2 regions of the Clavibacter nebraskensis NCPPB 2581 genome follow, and region 2 is predicted to be linked to the other one. Evidence: predicted binding sites of a transcription regulator. Region 2 holds the regulator's gene; the other holds the start of a gene.
The links. The regulator LexA, encoded in region 2, represses DNA repair genes until DNA is damaged. The targets are predictions, from matches to a motif close to TCGAACANNTGTTCGA.
Positions count from the first base shown of each region.

Region 1 (4,207 bases), 530 kb from region 2:
TCGCGACGATGGGGCATGCGCCCTCGAGCACGCCGTCGATGTCCTCGGGGAGCATGCCGTAGTTGACGCTCGACGCGTCGAAGCCGCGGGAGGCCGCCGCGAGGGCGAACCCGCCGCCCATGCAGAAGCCGATGACGCCGACGCGGCCCGTGCAGTCGGCCCGGGCGAGGAGCGCGCGGCGGGCGGACTCGACGTCGACGAACGCGCGGCCCTCCCCCGCTGCCAGCGTGCGGAAGGTGGCGACCAGGCAGCGGCGCGCGCCGCCCGCGGAGAAGAGGTCGGGCATGAGCGCGAGGAAGCCGGCCTCGGCGAGGCGCTCGGCCTGGCGGCGCATCACGTCGGTGACGCCGAAGGCCTCGTGCACCACCACGACCGCGGGCCACGGCCCCTCGCCCTCCGGCACCGCCAGCACGCCGTGCAGCCCGGGCGACGCTCCGGGCGCGGCCGCGGGCAGGGGGATCTCGCTGAGGGTCACGGGCATGCCCTCACGCTAGGACGCGACGAGGGCGCCGCCGCCGGGAGGCGACGACGCCCAGGGAGCCGTCATGCGGAGGGGGCCGGTGCGGCCGGCGCGAGCGGTCAGCGCCAGGCGGTCGGCCCCGCGGATCCGGCGCGGTACTCGGCCATGGGCACGCGATCGCCCTTCCAGGCGCGCATGACGGGCGCGACGATGCGCCAGCAGCGCTCGGCCACGTCGCCCCGGACGGAGAGACGGGGATCGCCCGCGAGGATGCCGTCGAGGACCTCGCCGTACGGGGTGAGCTCGGGCTCGGCGAACTCCGCGCGGAACGTGGACTGCGTGAGCGTGAAGGGCTCGCCCGTGCCGTCCATCGTGACCTCGAGCGAGATGCCGTCGGGCTTGAGGTCGATGATGAGGCGGTCCGGACGCGCGGAGCCGTGGAGGCCCCGCGGCAGGTGCGCGACGGGCTTGAAGGTGACGATGATGCGCTTCGACGCCTCCTTGAGGGCCTTGCCCGAGCGGAGGTGGAACGGCACGCCCGCCCAGCGCGCGTTGGCGACGCCGAACGTGACCTCGGCGAGCGTCTCCGTCTCGTTGGCCGGATCCACCCCCTCCTCCTTGGCGTACGCGGGGATGCGGGTGCCGTCGACCGTGGCGCCCGTGTAGCGGGCCCGGCGGCTGTGGGCGATGGGGTCGTTGTCCCAGACCTCCGTGGCGCGGAGGACCGAGGCGATGTTCGAGCGCAGGTCGTCCGGGTCGATGCTCGCGGGCGGCTCCATAGCGAAGACCGCGAGGACCTGCAGCATGTGGCTCTGGATCATGTCGACGAGCGCGCCCGACTTGTCGTAGTAGGCGGCGCGGCCCTCGAGCGCGAGCGTCTCGTCGTAGAGGATCTCGACCTTCTCGATGTCCTTCGCGCTCCACACCGACTCGAAGAAGCGGTTGGCGAAGCGCAGCGACACCAGGTTGAGCACCGTGGAGAGGCCGAGGAAGTGGTCGGTGCGGTGGATGCGGTCCTCCGGCACGAGCTTCAGCAGCTGGCGGTTGAGCTGCGCGGCGCTGCGGCTGTTCGAGCCGAACGGCTTCTCGAGCGCCAGCGTGGTGCCCTCCGGCAGGTCGAGCTTCGCCAGCTGCTCGCAGACCGCGATGGAGATGGCCGGCGGGAGCGCGAAGTAGAGGGCCGGCGCGCCCTCGCACGCGTCGAGGATGCGCTTCAGGTCATCGAGGTCGGTGGGGTCGGCCTGGATGTACTCCGTGGACGAGACGATGCCCGCCGCCCGGCGTCCCGTGGCGTCCACCGAGTCGAACGCGGTCTTGACCGTCTTCGTCCACTCCGCAGGCGTGCGCTCGCTCCGGCCGGTGCCGATGAGCTGGATCCGGCGCCCCCGATCGCTCGCCATGAGGCTGCCGAGACCCGGCAGGAGGAGGCGTTCCGTGAGGTCACCGCTGGCGCCGAGGATGACGAGGGTGGAGGGTTCGCTGGTCATCCTCCGAGACTACGGGTCGCGGCTGCCGGGCAGCCGAACTACACTGGGCGAGTCGAACATACGTTCGAACCTTGCGTCCGGGGAGGACGCGGGCGGACATCGAGGGAGGCGCGCGTGAGCTTCACCCACCTGCACGTCGCGTCCGCCTTCTCCGCCCACTTCGGCACCTCGGCGCCCGAGGCGCTCGTCGACCGGGTCGCGTCCGAGGGCGCGTCGGCCGCGGCGATCACCGACCGCGACGGGCTGTACGGGGCCGTCCGCCACATCCGCCGCTCCATCGCCGCCGGGGTCTCCCCCGTCGTCGGCGCGGAGCTCGGGCTCACGGGCGAGCACCCGGGCCGCATCACGGTGCTCGCGCACGGCGGCACCCGCGGCCAGGGCTGGGCGGCGCTCAGCCGGCTCATCAGCGCGAGCCACGGGCGCGGCACGGCGAGGAGCACCGCCCGCAGCGCCCAGGCCGGCATCGCGCGCACCCGGCCGCCCGCGTTCCTGCTCGGCGAGGAGGGGCCCGTCGGCACCGTCATGCTCGGGCCCGACTCGGACGTCGGCCGCGCCGTCGCGGCGGGCGACCACGCGCTCGCCTCCCGCCACCTGGCCGAGTGGGCCCGGCTCCTGCCCGGCGCGGTCGTCGTCGAGGTGGTCTGCCACTTCACCGAGCCCGGCGAGTCCGCCAGCCTCCGCCACGCCGCCCGCATGCTCGAGCTCGCCGACGCCCACCGCGTCCCCGCCGTGCTCACCAACGCCGCGCGGTACCTCGAGCCCGACGACGCGCTCACGGGAGACGTGCTCGACTCCGCGGGCACGCTGCGGCCGCTCGGGTCGTTCCGCCCGCAGCCCAACGGCCAGGCGTGGCTCAAGACCCCGGCCGAGATGCAGGGCATCGCGCGGGAGGTCGCGGGTGCGTCGTCCCTCGACCGCCGGGCGGGCGAGGCGCTGCTGCGCGCCACGGAGGAGCTCGCCGACCGCTGCCGGCTGGATCCCGACGCCGACCTCGCCTGGCGGAAGCCGAAGCTGCCGGAGAAGTCCGTGATCGGCGTCACCGGCGACCCGGACGAGGCGCTCTGGCGGAAGGCCGAGGTCGGCGTCACCGAGCGGTTCGGGCACGTCGACGAGGCCATGCGGCAGCGCGTGCTCGCCCGCATGCGCACCGAGCTCACCACCATCACGGGCTTCGGCTTCGCCACCTACTTCCTCACGGTCGCCGACGTGTGCGCGCTCATGCGCGACATGGGCGTGCGCAACCAGGCGCGGGGATCCGGCGCGGGCAGCCTCGTCAACTACCTGCTGCGCATCTCCAACGTGGACCCGCTCGAGCACGACCTGCTGTTCGAGCGCTTCCTCGGCAAGGTGCGCTCGACGCTGCCCGACATCGACATCGACGTGGAGTCCGCGCGCCGGCACGAGGTGTACCACCGCGTGTTCGAGAGGTACGGCAGCAACCGGGTCACCCTGCTCTCGATGCAGAACACCTACCGGGCCCGCGGCGCCGCGCGCGACGCGGGGCTCGCGCTCGACCTCGACGAGCAGCAGATCGACTTCATCGCCAAGAACATCTGGCGCTTCAACGCGCGCGAGTTCCGGGCGGTGCTCGAGACCAAGCCGGAGCTCAAGCCCATCGCCGACCTCGTGCGCGACGACCCGAGCATCGACCTGCTGGTCGACCTCACCGAGCGGCTCGACCGGCTCCCCCGGCACATCTCCATGCACCCGTGCGGCGTGATCCTCGGCGACTCCGACCTGCTGAGCACGAGCCCCGTGCAGCCGAGCGGCATGGGCCTGCCGATGAGCCAGTTCGACAAGGACGACATCGACGACATGGGGCTCCTGAAGCTCGACATCCTCGGCGTGCGGATGCAGAGCACCATGGCGTACGCGCTGGACGAGATCCACCGCATCCACGGCACGCGCTCGGCGGTCGCGGGCGGCATCCCGGTCGACGCGCGCTACGTGCACCGCGACGGGCGCATCGAGCTCGACGAGATCCCGCACGACGACGAGGAGACGTTCCAGGCCATCCGCACCACGCACACGCTCGGCATGTTCCAGATCGAGTCGCCCGGGCAGCGCGAGCTCATCGGCAAGATGCAGCCGGACGTCTACGAGGACCTCATCGCCGACATCTCGCTGTTCCGGCCGGGGCCCATGAAGGGCAACATGGTCGCGCCGTTCCTCGACACGAAGCACGGCATCACCCGGCCCGACTACCTGCACCCCCGGTTCGCGCCGTTCCTCGCGTCCACGTTCGGCGTCGTCATCTACC
Region 1 is NC_020891.1:1,557,542-1,561,748, reverse strand. Features, by position in the region: gene CMN_RS07365 (dienelactone hydrolase family protein) at 1-481, opposite strand, end outside; gene CMN_RS07360 (glucose-6-phosphate dehydrogenase) at 580-1,947, opposite strand; gene CMN_RS07355 (DNA polymerase III subunit alpha) at 2,062-4,207, shown strand, end outside.
Region 1: a site for LexA is predicted at 2,000-2,015, ahead of CMN_RS07355 (DNA polymerase III subunit alpha). Genes of this name have one in related genera too.

Region 2 (4,207 bases):
AGTAGAAGCGCTCGTCCTCCAGGCCCGCGAACAGAGCGGACCCCTCGGGGACCTCGACCGTGTTCCAGCCCATGTGCGGGAGCACGTCCGACTGGATGCGGTCGACCGTGCCGGGCCACTCCCCCAGGCCCGCGACGTCGACGTCGCGCTCGACGCCCCGGTCGAACATGACCTGCATCCCGACGCAGATGCCGAGCACCGGACGGCCCCCGGCGAGGCGGCGGTCGACGACGCGGTCACCACCGGCCGCCCGCAGCGCGGTCATGACGGCCGAGAACGCCCCGACGCCGGGGACGAGCAGGCCGTCGGCCTCGTGCGCGCGCTTCGGATCGCCCGTCAGCTCGACGTCCGCACCGGCCAGCTCGAGCGCCTTGACGGCGGAGTGGACGTTGCCGCTGCCGTAGTCGAGGACGACGACGGAGGGCCGCGTCACAGCGCGCCCTTCGTGGACGGGATGCCGGAGACGCGCGGGTCGAGCTCCTTGGCCTGACGGAAGGCGCGGGCGAACGACTTGAACTCCGCCTCGGCGATGTGGTGCGGATCGCGACCGCCGAGGACGGTGACGTGCACGGTGAGGCCCGCGTGGAAGGTGATGGCCTCGAAGACGTGGCGGACCATGGATCCGGTGAAGTGGCCGCCGATGAGGTGCATCTCGAAGCCGGCCGGCTCCCCCGAGTGGACGAGGAACGGGCGGCCGGAGATGTCGACGACCGACTGCACCAGCGCCTCGTCGAGCGGCACGAGCGCATCGCCGAAGCGGGCGATGCCGGACTTGTCGCCGAGCGCCTCGCGGATGGCCTGGCCGAGGACGATGCCGACGTCCTCCACGGTGTGGTGCACGTCGATGTGCGTGTCGCCCGTGGCGGTGACCTTCAGGTCAGTGAGCGAGTGCTTCGCGAAGGCGGTGAGCATGTGGTCGTAGAACGGCACCGAGGTGCTGATCTCGGAGGCGCCGGTGCCGTCGAGGTCGAGCTGGAGGTCGATGCTGGACTCGCTGGTCTGCCGCGTGACGTGCGCGGTGCGCGCGAGGGTGCTCATGGGTTCCATGCTACCGATCGCGCCAGGTCGGACCGTCGTCGTCCCCGGCCGCCACCGGGAACGACGACGGGCGCCGTGCCCATCCGCTGCGCGACCGCGAGCGGACGGGATCAGTGCGCGTACTCGGCGGGGACGGCGAGCTGCTGGCCGGCCGCGACGTCCGACGAGGGGAGCCGGTTGAGGTCGACGACCGACGCGATGACGTCGCGCGGGTCGGCCGACGGGGCGATCTCCTCCGCGAGGTCCCACAAGGACTGGCCGCTCGACACGGTGACGTACTCGAACGTGGTGCCCGACGCGTCCTTCGACGCGACGGCCGCGCCGCCGTTGAGGGCGACGAGCCCGGCGCCGAGCGCCAGCGGGGCCGCGACGAGCGCGGTGAGGACGACGCGGCCGCGCCGCGTGATGCGCAGGCGCGTGCGGGGCGCGACGGCGGCCTCCGCGACGGGTGCGACGGACGGGCCGGCGGGGGTGATGGCTGCGGTGTTCATGGTGACCTCTCGTGCGAGACGGTGGGGCGTCGATGCGACGCGCTCAGCGGTGCAGTGCGGTACGGCATGCGATGCGGGTCGGGCAGCTCGCACCCGGCTCTCGGCCGGGAGAGCCGGGTGCGGAGCTGTGTTCCGAACATACATTCGAAACCCGCACTCCGCAAGCCCCCATCGCCTCGATCCGGCGCCCAGCGACGCGACACGCTCGAACAGGTGTTTGTACGAGGTGCCCCGACTGGATACAGTTTCGAGTGCCTGGTGTCCATTCCACCCGGCACCACCGACATCGCCCCCGCGAGGGCGTCGGCCCGCCGGGCCGACCGTGCCGCGGAGGCGTCGGCGACGAGAGGCGGGCCGTGGCATGACGGACGAGCGAGCGGCGGGAGGCGGCGCGACGCGGCGCCGCAAGAGCCTCAGCGACAAGCAGATCTCGATCCTGGAGTTCATCCAGCGCACCATCGCCGGCCAGGGCTACCCGCCGAGCATGCGCGAGATCGGCGACGCCGTCGGCCTCGCGTCGCTCTCCAGCGTCACGCACCAGCTCAACCAGCTCGAGCTCTCCGGCTACCTCCGCCGCGACCCGAACCGGCCGCGCGCCCTCGAGGTCCTCATCGACCTGCCGGGCTCCGGCGCCGCGGAGAGCGGCGAGCCGTCGACCCCGGTGGGAGACGCCGCCATGGTGCCCATGGTCGGCCGCATCGCCGCCGGCATCCCCATCACCGCGGAGCAGATGGTCGAGGAGGTCTTCCCCCTCCCCCGCCAGCTCGTCGGCAAGGGCGACCTCTTCATGCTCCGCGTCGTCGGCGACTCCATGATCGACGCGGCCATCTGCGACGGCGACTGGGTGGTCGTCCGCCAGCAGAAGACCGCGGAGAACGGCGACATCGTCGCGGCCATGCTCGACGACGAGGCCACCGTCAAGGTGTTCCGCCAGCGCGACGGCCACACGTGGCTGCTGCCCCGCAACAGCGCGTTCGAGCCCATCCTCGGCGACTTCGCGGAGGTCGTCGGCAAGGTCGTGGCGGTCATGCGCTCGGTCTGATCCCCGCACGACGCAGGAGAGCGGCCGGTCCCCGAGGGGGTCGGCCGCTCTCGTGCGTGAGGGGGTCCGTGGTGGCTGGTGCGTCGCGGATCAGACCGCGGGGACCACCGAGTACGCCTGGACCTGCGCCTGCTGCTCCGCCGTCACGAGCGCGCGCACGCGCGTGCCCTCCTCGACGTACGAGGTCTCGAGGACCTTGGCGCCGTCGTGCAGCATCGCGACGACCTCGCCGTGCTCGAACGGCACCAGGAGGTCGACCTCGATGGTCGGCTGGGGCAGCAGCTCCGCGATGCGGCGACGCAGCTCCTCGACGCCCTCGCCCGTGCGGGCCGAGACGAACACGCCCTGCGGCGCGAGGCCGCGGAGCACCACGCGGTCACCGTCCGAGGCGAGGTCGCTCTTGTTGAAGACGACGATCTCGGGGATGGACGCGGCATCCACCTCGGCGATGACCTCGTGCACGGTCGCGAGCTGGGCCGCGGGATCCGGGTGCGAGGCGTCGACGACGTGCACGAGCACGTCCGAGTCGGCGAGCTCCTCGAGCGTCGAGCGGAAGGCCTCGACCAGCTGGTGCGGCAGGTTGCGCACGAAGCCGACCGTGTCGGCCAGCGTGTAGAGCTGCCCCTGGTCGGTCTCCGTCTTCCGGACCGTCGCGTCGAGCGTCGCGAAGAGCGCGTTCTCGACGAGGACGCCCGCCTTCGTCACCCGGTTGAGGAGCGACGACTTGCCGGCGTTCGTGTACCCGACGATCGCGACCGAGGGCACCGAGTGCCGGTCGCGGTTGGCGCGCTTGGTGTCGCGTGCCGGCTTCATCGCGGCGATCTGCTTGCGGAGGCGCGCCATGCGCGTGTTGATGCGCCGGCGGTCGAGCTCGATCTTCGTCTCACCCGGTCCGCGGGATCCCATCCCCGCGCCCGCACCGCCGACCTGTCCACCGGCCTGGCGCGACATCGAGTCGCCCCAGCCGCGCAGGCGCGGCAGGAGGTACTGCAGCTGGGCGAGCTCGACCTGGGCCTTGCCCTCGCGGCTCTTGGCGTGCTGGCTGAAGATGTCGAGGATCACGGCCGTGCGGTCGATGACCTTGACCTTCACCACGTCCTCGAGCGCGCGCCGCTGGCTGGGGGCGAGCTCGGTGTCGGCGATGACGGTGTCGGCGCCGACGGCGGCCACGAGAGCCCGCAGCTCCTCGGCCTTGCCGCGGCCGAAGTAGGTGCTGGGATCCGGGGTGGGACGGCGCTGCAGGAGGCCGTCGAGCACGACCGCGCCCGCGGTCTCGGCGAGGGCCGCGAGCTCCCGCATGCTGTTCTCGGCATCGTCGACGGAGCCCTGCGAGTACACGCCGATGAGCACGACGTTCTCGAGGCGCAGCTGCCGGTACTCGACCTCGGTGACGTCCTCGAGCTCGGTGGAGAGGCCCGGGACGCGGCGGAGCGCCTGCCGGTCGGCGCGCTCGCTCTGGTCGCCGTCCGAGCCCTGCTCGGTGTCGGGGTTCGCGGAGAGCGCCTGCGCGCCGGACCCGCGGAAGAGGGCGTAGCCGGCCGAGCGGTTCTCCGCTCGACCGAGGACGCGCGCGACGACATCGTCCCGGTCGGTGTTCTCGGTGGACGTCGTCGTCGTGTCCGCGGGCTCGTGGTCG
Region 2 is NC_020891.1:2,085,584-2,089,790, forward strand. Features, by position in the region: gene hisH (imidazole glycerol phosphate synthase subunit HisH) at 1-433, opposite strand, end outside; gene hisB (imidazoleglycerol-phosphate dehydratase HisB) at 430-1,038, opposite strand; gene CMN_RS09805 (LysM peptidoglycan-binding domain-containing protein) at 1,149-1,529, opposite strand; gene lexA (transcriptional repressor LexA) at 1,891-2,571, shown strand; gene hflX (GTPase HflX) at 2,662-4,207, opposite strand, start outside.